3 regions of the Clostridium estertheticum genome follow, and region 3 is predicted to be linked to each of the others. Evidence: a T-box and tRNA genes for the amino acid it is inferred to sense, from the RefSeq annotation. Region 3 holds a T-box; the other regions hold tRNA genes.

Region 1 (3,219 bases), 1.3 Mb from region 3:
ATATTTACTATTCTATAAAACTATTTTTATACCTTGTTTCTATTATAATTTTCGTAATGGTTTTTTTTACATTTTCATTCATAATATATTAATAATATGTAAATACTTTAAAATAAGTGTTACCTACCTAGTACTATGGTTATAACACGTTATTTATTAACGCTAAAAAATAAATAGTAATTCTAAGATTACTACTTATTCACATCTAATCATTTATATAAATTTACTTAGCCATAAATGCTTCAATTTCATCTACAGTCTTAATTATTTGTTTTGAAAGATTTTCGCACCCATCTTTTGTAATTAATATATCATCCTCAATTCTAATTCCGATATTCTCTTCTTCTATATAAAGTCCTGGTTCATTAGTACATACCATACCAGGCTTCAATTCTATGTCACGGTTTCCTACATCATGAGTATCTAATCCTAAATAATGACTTACCCCGTGGAAATAATACTTAGGTAGTTCACTCGGTTCTTTAATAAGACCTAACTCTATACACCCAGCTGCAAGTACCTCTTTAGCCGTTTCATTTAAAACTGAAAACAATATACCAGGTTTTGCGATTGCTATTACTGCTTCTTGCGCTTTTAAAACTACATTATAAACTTGTTTTTGTCTTTCAGTATATCTTCCATTAACAGGAAATGTACGGCTTATATCCGCATTGTAATATTTATACTGAGCCCCCAAATCAAACAACACTAATTTACCATCCTGAAGCTCACTATCATTTTTTACATAATGAAGTATAGTTGCATTCCTACCACATGCTGCAATGGTTTGAAAAGCATAATCTGTTACACCGTCACTTTTCAATGAAAAATCAAAGTAGGCCTCTAATTGATATTCTTTAATACCAACTTTCGCATTTTTCATTAGTTGTTTTATACCCCTGTCTGTAATATCTATAGCTTTCCTTATTAACTTTATTTCCTCCTCTGATTTAATAAGTCTAAGACTCGCTATTTCATGGTATATGTTTTGTACTTTTAAATAAGGGTATCTTTGTGTTACCACTTTTGCAAACATTTGTGATGTAGACATTGATATATCAAACTCTTGTCTTTCAAGATCCAAATATAAGTTTTCGATTTTTGTTTTCTCTAAAATTGAGTTAAATAAATTTTTAAAATTCTCTACAAACTCAATATTTTGTATACCAGAGATTTCTTTTGCCTCAACTTTAGACATTTTCTCTCCTGCCCACCTAGACAATACTGGGTCATTTTTCTCTACAAATAGTATCTCTTCAGCCTTGCCCTTTATTTTTGCTATCATTAAAATCATTTTATCTTTATCAACACCTGTTAAATAATAAAAATTCCTATTTGGAGTGAATGCATATTTTTCATCTGCTGATTTATAAGGTGCTTCACCTGCAAATATTAATGTTATTGAATTTTCTTCTAGGCTTCCCCAAAGATTCTTCCTATTTGTATTAAATAATATGTTTTTCATTTAAATTCCCCTCCCAGTGAATATTTTAAAATGTATTATTTGTTATAACATATCACTCAGTTTAATGAAGTTCAAGACTTTATACTAAGCTTCTTTAGGACATTCGCCTGTTTTATTGAAAATATTGTAACTTCATAACTATCTTTCCTTTTGCGAAGTAATATAGTATTCACCATTTTGGGTATCTCCTTGAGTCACTATAGTAAAACTATTATTTTCTAACATTTCACAGAGTATTTTCATTTCCTCAGAGTTTTTCATTCTTGAAGTAATGGTAAATCTATCATTTTGTGAAATTATTCCCATATAATCATGAATGCTACTATAATCACTTAAATTAATATTCCCAGGAATATCTAATCTATATTCAGACATTTTATTTCCCCCTCTTTACTATGATTAACATTAGGTTCTGTAATTTCAGGTAAAATATCCGTATTTATTATAAAAAATAAAAGTACCTATAATTTAAAATTATTGGTACTTAACTACATATTATAAATAAATATAAATTACTAATAACACTCATATTTATTATACACACTTAATATAATATTTGTTGTATTTACTTAATCCTATAATTCTCCATAAAATAAAAAAAGCTATTAATTAGCTTTTATATATCTTAAATATATTATTACATTATAAAAATGGCTCCGCGAAAAGGATTTGAACCTTCAACCTATCGGTTAACAGCCGAGCGCTCCACCGTTGAGCTATCGCGGAACATTACCTAGCGACGACCTACTCTTCCACAAGGTCACCCCTGCAGTACCATCGGCGCATTGAAGCTTAACCTTCGTGTTCGGTATGGGAACGGGTGTTACCTTCATGCCATAATCACTAGATGAGAATATAAATATTCTCTCAAAATTGCACAGTATTCGCATTATTAATATTAATTGTTACTTATGTTATCTTGGTCAAGCCCTCGACTTATTAGTATTAGTCAGCTGAACATGTTACCATGCTTACACCTCTAACCTATCAACCTGGTGGTCTTCCAGGAGTCTTACTTGCACCACACTTACGTGTGGACAATGGGAAATCTCATCTTAGGGTGGGCTTCACGCTTAGATGCTTTCAGCGTTTATCCCTTCCAAACATAGCTACCCAGCGATGCCACTGGCGTGACAACTGGTGCACCAGAGGTTTGTCCATCCCGGTCCTCTCGTACTAAGGACAGCTCCCTTCAAATTTCCTACGCCCGCGACGGATAGGGACCGAACTGTCTCACGACGTTCTGAACCCAGCTCGCGTGCCGCTTTAATGGGCGAACAGCCCAACCCTTGGGACCTACTTCAGCCCCAGGATGCGACGAGCCGACATCGAGGTGCCAAACCTCCCCGTCGATGTGGACTCTTGGGGGAGATCAGCCTGTTATCCCCGAGGTAGCTTTTATCCGTTGAGCGATGGCCCTCCCACGAGGTACCACCGGATCACTAAGCCCGACTTTCGTCCCTGCTCCACTTGTAAGTGTCGCAGTCAGGCTCCCTTCTGCCTTTGCACTCTTCGCGCGATTTCCAACCGCGCTGAGGGAACCTTTGGGCGCCTCCGTTACTCTTTCGGAGGCGACCGCCCCAGTCAAACTGCCCACCTAACAATGTCCTGTGACCAGATTCATGGCCTCCAGTTAGAACCTCAGTACTGTCAGGGTGGTATCCCAAGGATGACTCCACACAGGCTGACGCCCATGTATCGTAGTCTCCCACCTATCCTGTACAGACAATACCGAAATTCAATGCTAAGCTACA
Region 2 (3,219 bases), 1.3 Mb from region 3:
TTACGTCTCCACCTTCAAGTTCTTCTTCATCGTATGCATTGACTAAGAATGCAAGAACAACTCTATCTGCTCCAAGTGATGGCTCTATACAATATGGTACATATTTTTCATTAGTCATAGGATCTAAGTAACTTAAGTCATTTCCTGAATGTTCCATATGTTTCTTTAAATCATAATCAGTTCTATCGGCAATTCCCCATAACTCTCCCCATCCAAAAGGAAACAAGAATTCTATATCACAAGTAGCGTTGCTATAAAATGATAATTCCTCTTTATCATGGTCTCTAAATCTTAAATTTTCTTTCTCCATTCCCAAGTTATATAAGAAGCTAGCACAATGTTCTTTCCAATATTTAAACCATTCTAAATCTGTACCCGGCTTACAGAAAAACTCCAATTCCATTTGTTCAAATTCTCTTGTTCTGAAAATAAAGTTTCCTGGTGTTATTTCATTTCTAAAAGCCTTACCTACTTGACCTATACCAAATGGAATCTTTTTTCTTGATGCTCTTTGGACATTTTTAAAGTTTACGAAGATACCTTGAGCAGTTTCTGGTCTTAAATATATATCCGATTTTCCATCTTCCGTTATTCCTTGAGATGTTTTAAACATTAAATTGAACTTTCTAATATCAGTGAAATTATTTTTGCCACATTTAGGACATACTATTTTATTTTTCTCCAAATAATCTTTTAACTCTTCATTTGTCCATCCATCGGCAGTAGCTACTTCTGCTCCAAGACTTGTCATATGATCTTCTACTAATTTGTCTGCTCTAAATCTAGCTTTGCATTCTTTACAATCCATTAGTGGATCTGAAAACCCTCCAACATGACCTGTTGCAACCCATACTTCAGGATTCATTAGTATAGCGCAGTCAACTCCTACATTATATGGACTTTCTTGAACAAATTTTTTCCACCAAGCTTTTTTTACGTTATTTTTAAATTCAACCCCTAAAGGACCATAATCCCAAGAGTTAGCGAGTCCTCCATATATATCAGATCCCGGAAATACAAACCCTCTAGTTTTGCACAAAGTGACAATCTTATCCATGCTTTTTTTTAATACCATTTTAATACCTCCTAAATTTTCAATATAAAAAAAGGACTATACCGTAAGGGACGAAATTTACTTCCGCGGTTCCACCCTTATTGGCACATGCCCTACTCTAAGTTTTATACACTCAAAAGTTCCTTTCACAATAATACTTTGATTGTTTACACTAGCCACAATCTCTCTTATAAAGTATTACTACTACTCTTCTTTATCATAGTGAAATATTTTATTATATTAATGTATCATTAAATCTCATATTATGTTTAGTTTATATAATTATAGTGTTTATATAAGTAGCTTAATTACTATAATATATATTTCAAATAAAAAATGGCTCCGCGAAAAGGATTTGAACCTTCAACCTATCGGTTAACAGCCGAGCGCTCCACCGTTGAGCTATCGCGGAATAACATTATTTTTAACTCTAATGACATTATACCACGTATAATTAAAAATGCAATAGTTTTATTTTTATTAAAACAAAATATTGAAAATCACTAGGTTAATATTTTATATACTAATAACTATATTTAAAACAAAAGGGCATTTTAGTTTAACTAAAATACCCCTTATATTACTGAATTGGTTTCATTGTAGGGAATAGTATAACATCTCTTATTGAATAAGCATCAGTTAGGAACATTACCAATCTATCAATTCCTATACCAAGACCTCCTGTTGGTGGCATTCCTGTTTCTAATGCGCTCATAAATTCTTCATCTATTAAATATGCCTCATCATCGCCTAATTCTCTTTCTTTAGCTTGTTGCATAAATCTTTCTCTTTGAACAACTGGATCATTTAACTCTGAATATGCATTGCAAATTTCTCGTCCAAATATAAAACCTTCAAATCTCTCTGTAAACTCTTCATTCCCTCTCTTCTTCTTTGTAAGAGGGGATATTTCTACAGGGTAATCACATAAGAATGTTGGTTGAATTAATTTTTCTTCCACATATACTTCAAATAATTCATTTAGGATATCTGCTTTTGTACAATCTTTTAATTCTTTTTTAAATTCTAGATGTTTTTCCTTAGCTATAACTCTAGCTTCTTCATTAGTAGCTATTTTAGCAAAATCTACACCTGAATATTCTCTTACTGCATCTACCATAGTAATTCTCCTCCATGGTGGTGTAAAATCTATTTCAGTTCCTTGATAATTTACTTTTGTTGTTCCATGAATTTTTTCACAAACATAAGCTATCATATTTTCAGTGATTGCCATCATATCATTATAATCCGCAAAAGCTTCATATAATTCTATCATTGTGAATTCTGGATTATGTCTTAAATCAGTTCCTTCATTTCTAAAGTTTTTACCCATATCATATACTTTTTCAAAGCCAGCAACAATAAGTCTTTTTAAATATAACTCAGTAGCAATTCTAAGATACATATCAATGTCTAACGCATTATGATGTGTCATAAATGGTCTTGCTGCAGCTCCTCCTGCTATTGGTGATAGTATTGGAGTTTCAACTTCTAAAAAGCCTTTATCATCTAAGAATTGTCTAATAGCCTTGACTATCTGTATTCTCTTTAAAAAGGTATCTTTAACTTGTGGGTTAGATATTATATCTACTTCTCTTTGTCTATATCTTAAGTCAGGGTCTTTTAATCCATGCCATTTTTCTGGAAGCGGTTTTAGGGCTTTTGCTATTAGCTGAAAATCAACTATATGTAGTGATATCTCTCCAGTTTGTGTAACAAACGTTGTTCCAGTAACACTTAAAAGATCTCCTATGTCAAAACTTTTATATTCTTTTAATTTTTCTTCGCCTACTGCATCTATTTTTATGTATAATTGGATTCTTCCATATCTATCTTGTAAATCAGAAAAACCAGCCTTACCATGAACCCTTTTAGACATAAGTCTCCCTGCTACAATAACCTGAGTTCCTTCTAATTTCTCATAATTGTCCTTAACCTCTTGAGATGTATGAGTTCTCTCAACTTTGTACACATCAAATGGATCCTTGCCTTCTTCTTTTAAAGCAGTTAACTTTCGTCGTCTTATGGTCACCTGTTCATTATATTTAGATTCAAGTTCATGCATGCTTTTTTCATCGTTCTTTTCTTCATTCTTTTTTTCGTTTGACATTACTACCCCTCCTACTTTTCTCTAGGTCAGAAAATAATTATTAATAATTAAGTCT
Region 3 (3,219 bases):
CATACATTGTCCTTACTCCGAAACTTGACCCTATGAACATAAATCCTACAACAAATAAGACAACATTTAATACAAACATTAAAGCCCCGATAGTAAGACCTGGCATATACTGATTTATAACCATAGCAAGGCCACTAACACCCCCTACTGCTAAATCATTTGGTATTAAGAAAAAGTAAAGCCCTAAGGCTACGAGTGCTATTCCGATAGTTATCAGTATATATTCTTTAATAATTGTTTTCATGATTTATTCACCCCTTATTTAAATTATAATATTTAGATATCAGAATAATAACACATTTTAAAAAAAATCTCTCAGCTTAAGGGCTAAGAGATTAATATTGTACTTACATTTATATTTTATTATGTTATTTCTTAGATTAAAATTCAGCAGATCCAGTTGTTCTTGGGAATGGAATAACATCTCTTATGTTACTCATACCTGTAATATACATAATAGCTCTTTCAAATCCTAGTCCAAATCCAGCATGCTTAGTTCCGCCGTATTTTCTTAGTTCTAGATACCACCAGTAATCTTCTTTATTAAGACCACATTCTTCCATTCTAGCTTCTAGAATATCTTGTCTTTCTTCTCTTTGGCTTCCACCTATAATTTCACCTATCCCTGGTACAAGTAAGTCCATTGCGGCTACTGTCTTACCATCCTCATTTACTCTCATATAAAATGATTTTATTTCTTTTGGATAATCAGTTACAAATAGTGGTTTTTTGTATACCTCTTCTGTTAAATATCTTTCATGCTCAGTTTGAAGATCACAGCCCCAAGTTACTGGATACTGAAATTCTTTCCCTGATTTCATTAAAATATCTACAGCTTTAGTATATGTAACCTGACCAAATTCTGAATTTACAACACCATTTAATCTTTCAATTAAACCTTTATCTACGAAACTGTTGAAAAATTCCATTTCCTCTGGTGCATTTTCCATAACATATTTTATTATGTATTTCATCATGTCTTCTGCAAGTTTCATGTCATCATTTAAATCTGCAAAAGCTATTTCAGGCTCTATCATCCAAAACTCAGCTGCATGTCTTCCTGTGTTAGAATTCTCAGCTCTAAATGTTGGTCCAAATGTATAGACATTTCTAAAAGCTAAAGCAAAAGACTCTGCTGCTAACTGACCACTTACAGTTAAGCTAGTCTCCTTGCCAAAAAAGTCTTGTGAATAATCAACCTTTTTGTTTTTATCCATTGGAATATTACTAAAATCAAGGGTAGAAATTCTGAACATTTCACCTGCACCCTCGCAATCACTACCTGTAATTATTGGTGTATGAGTATATACAAACCCTCTTTTTTGAAAAAACTCATGAATAGCAAAAGCAGTTAATGAACGTACTCTGAACACTGCAGAAAACGCATTACTTCTTGGTCTTAAATGTGCAATAGTTCTCAAATACTCAAAAGAATGTCTTTTCTTTTGAAGTGGATAATCGGTATCTGACATTCCTTCAACTATTATTTTAGTAGCTTTAAGCTCAAATGGTTGTTTAGCATCTGGCGTTACAACTAATGTTCCTTCAATGGTAAGTGATGAACTTATAGGTAATTTAGATATCTCTACAAAATTATCCAACTTTTCTTCAAAAACTACTTGAATATTCTTAAAGAAACTTCCATCATTTACTTCTATAAACCCAAATGCTTTAGAAGCCCTTAAAGTTCTTATCCATCCTGAGATAGATACTACTTGATCTGCATATTTTTCACTGCCTCTGTAAATTTGTTTCACTAACAATTTTTCCATAAAATTGCCCTCCTTATAATTTAATGCTTTTGTACATAATAAAAAAAGCCTTTCTTCCCATAATAATAAAGGGACGAAAAACTATAATTTCGCGATACCACCCAATTTGTCATAAACTATGACCACTCTAATTAGTACAAAATTATGTATTCAATGTTTCGAATTATAATTTGATACTACCCAACTATTAACGGATTGGACCCGTCTAAGCCTACTCTCTACTGATTTCGGTTAGAAACTCAAAGATGTTTTTCAATATAAATTTCGTATTGGTCTCTCACCATCACCAAATCGCTAAAACTACCTTTTATATCTACTCTTCTCGTCTTAGTCTTTACATTTAACTTATAAACACTAGTATATTCATTAATTACTTTATATATACAATTAAATTATAATGTTTTTAATAATAAATGTCAAATCCTTATTATAACTGATTAATATATATAAATATCCTATAAAGTAAACTTCCATTGTCTACTTTATAGGATAAGGTTTAAAATTTAATATTATATATCGTCTCTTTCGATTTCGCCTGAGTCTACTTCATCCTCATCTTCAACTATTTCACCAATAACTGCATCTCTCTTAGCTATTTCTCCAGTAGCCTTATTTTCAATAACAATGTTGGATGTTACATGTCCATCAACTTCGTTAATAAAGCTTTTTGCTGTAACATCTCCTTCTACTAAAGAAACTCCCTCTGTAAGTTTTTCTGGGTGATCAAATGTAATTGGTTTACTATTTAATCTATCGTTCATATATATACACTTCCTTTCTAAATCTAGTCTGTGCATGAAGACTTCGAAATATACTTTGGAAATGTTACCTAATTTTCAACTTTAAAACATTTTAAAAATATTAGTATAATGATAACTTATTACCTCTTACTCCGAAAATCCTTCTCCTAGAACTTCTCTCACATCTGCAATAGTAATAAATGCTTTGGTATCTATTTCCTTAACCATTTTTTGAAGGGGTACTATTTCATCTTTACCAACTACTACAAACAATACCTGCTTTTCCCCCTTTGAATACATACCTTTAGCATGTATTCCTGTAACACCTCTATTTAAATCTTTCATTAGTATTTCTGCTATTTCATTTGAATAATCCGAAATAATAAATACCGCTTTCGAAAAATTTATCCCTTCAAGTATACTGTCTATTACTTTAGACACTATGTATGTTGATATTAATGCATACATAGCCTTTTCAATTCCAAATACAAAAGCACCTAATAATATTATAGTTGAATCAATTACTAATATGATTTTGGCAATTGGAACGTTTTTCAAATAAACCTTTATAATATTTGCAGCAAGATCTGTTCCGCCAGTACTTGCAGATGCTCTTAATACAAAGCCTAAGCCTATACCAACAAATACACCACCAAATATACTAGCTATCAACAGATCAACCTTTGGTACTGGAATAAAGCTTGTAT

What was found. A T-box is a leader RNA that pairs with one kind of tRNA and senses whether it is charged. The one in region 3 lies ahead of asnS (asparagine--tRNA ligase), so its partner is inferred to be a tRNA-Asn.
Region 1: it encodes a tRNA-Asn, which carries the amino acid that the T-box ahead of asnS (asparagine--tRNA ligase) is inferred to sense. The anticodon was not compared.
Region 2: it encodes a tRNA-Asn, which carries the amino acid that the T-box ahead of asnS (asparagine--tRNA ligase) is inferred to sense. The anticodon was not compared.

Annotation. Positions count from the first base shown of each region.
Region 1 is NZ_CP015756.1:4,590,816-4,594,034, forward strand. Features, by position in the region: gene A7L45_RS21385 (aminopeptidase P family protein) at 224-1,465, opposite strand; gene A7L45_RS21390 (hypothetical protein) at 1,604-1,840, opposite strand; tRNA gene A7L45_RS21395 (tRNA-Asn) at 2,117-2,191, opposite strand; rRNA gene rrf (5S ribosomal RNA) at 2,197-2,313, opposite strand; rRNA gene A7L45_RS21405 (23S ribosomal RNA) at 2,385-3,219, opposite strand, start outside.
Region 2 is NZ_CP015756.1:4,607,513-4,610,731, forward strand. Features, by position in the region: gene A7L45_RS21465 (glycine--tRNA ligase) at 1-1,075, opposite strand, end outside; T-box leader at 1,119-1,284, opposite strand; tRNA gene A7L45_RS21470 (tRNA-Asn) at 1,392-1,466, opposite strand; gene lysS (lysine--tRNA ligase) at 1,635-3,119, opposite strand.
Region 3 is NZ_CP015756.1:1,105,446-1,108,664, reverse strand. Features, by position in the region: gene A7L45_RS05285 (YitT family protein) at 1-244, opposite strand, end outside; gene asnS (asparagine--tRNA ligase) at 381-1,772, opposite strand; T-box leader at 1,839-2,110, opposite strand; gene A7L45_RS05275 (hypothetical protein) at 2,282-2,533, opposite strand; gene A7L45_RS05270 (YitT family protein) at 2,660-3,219, opposite strand, start outside.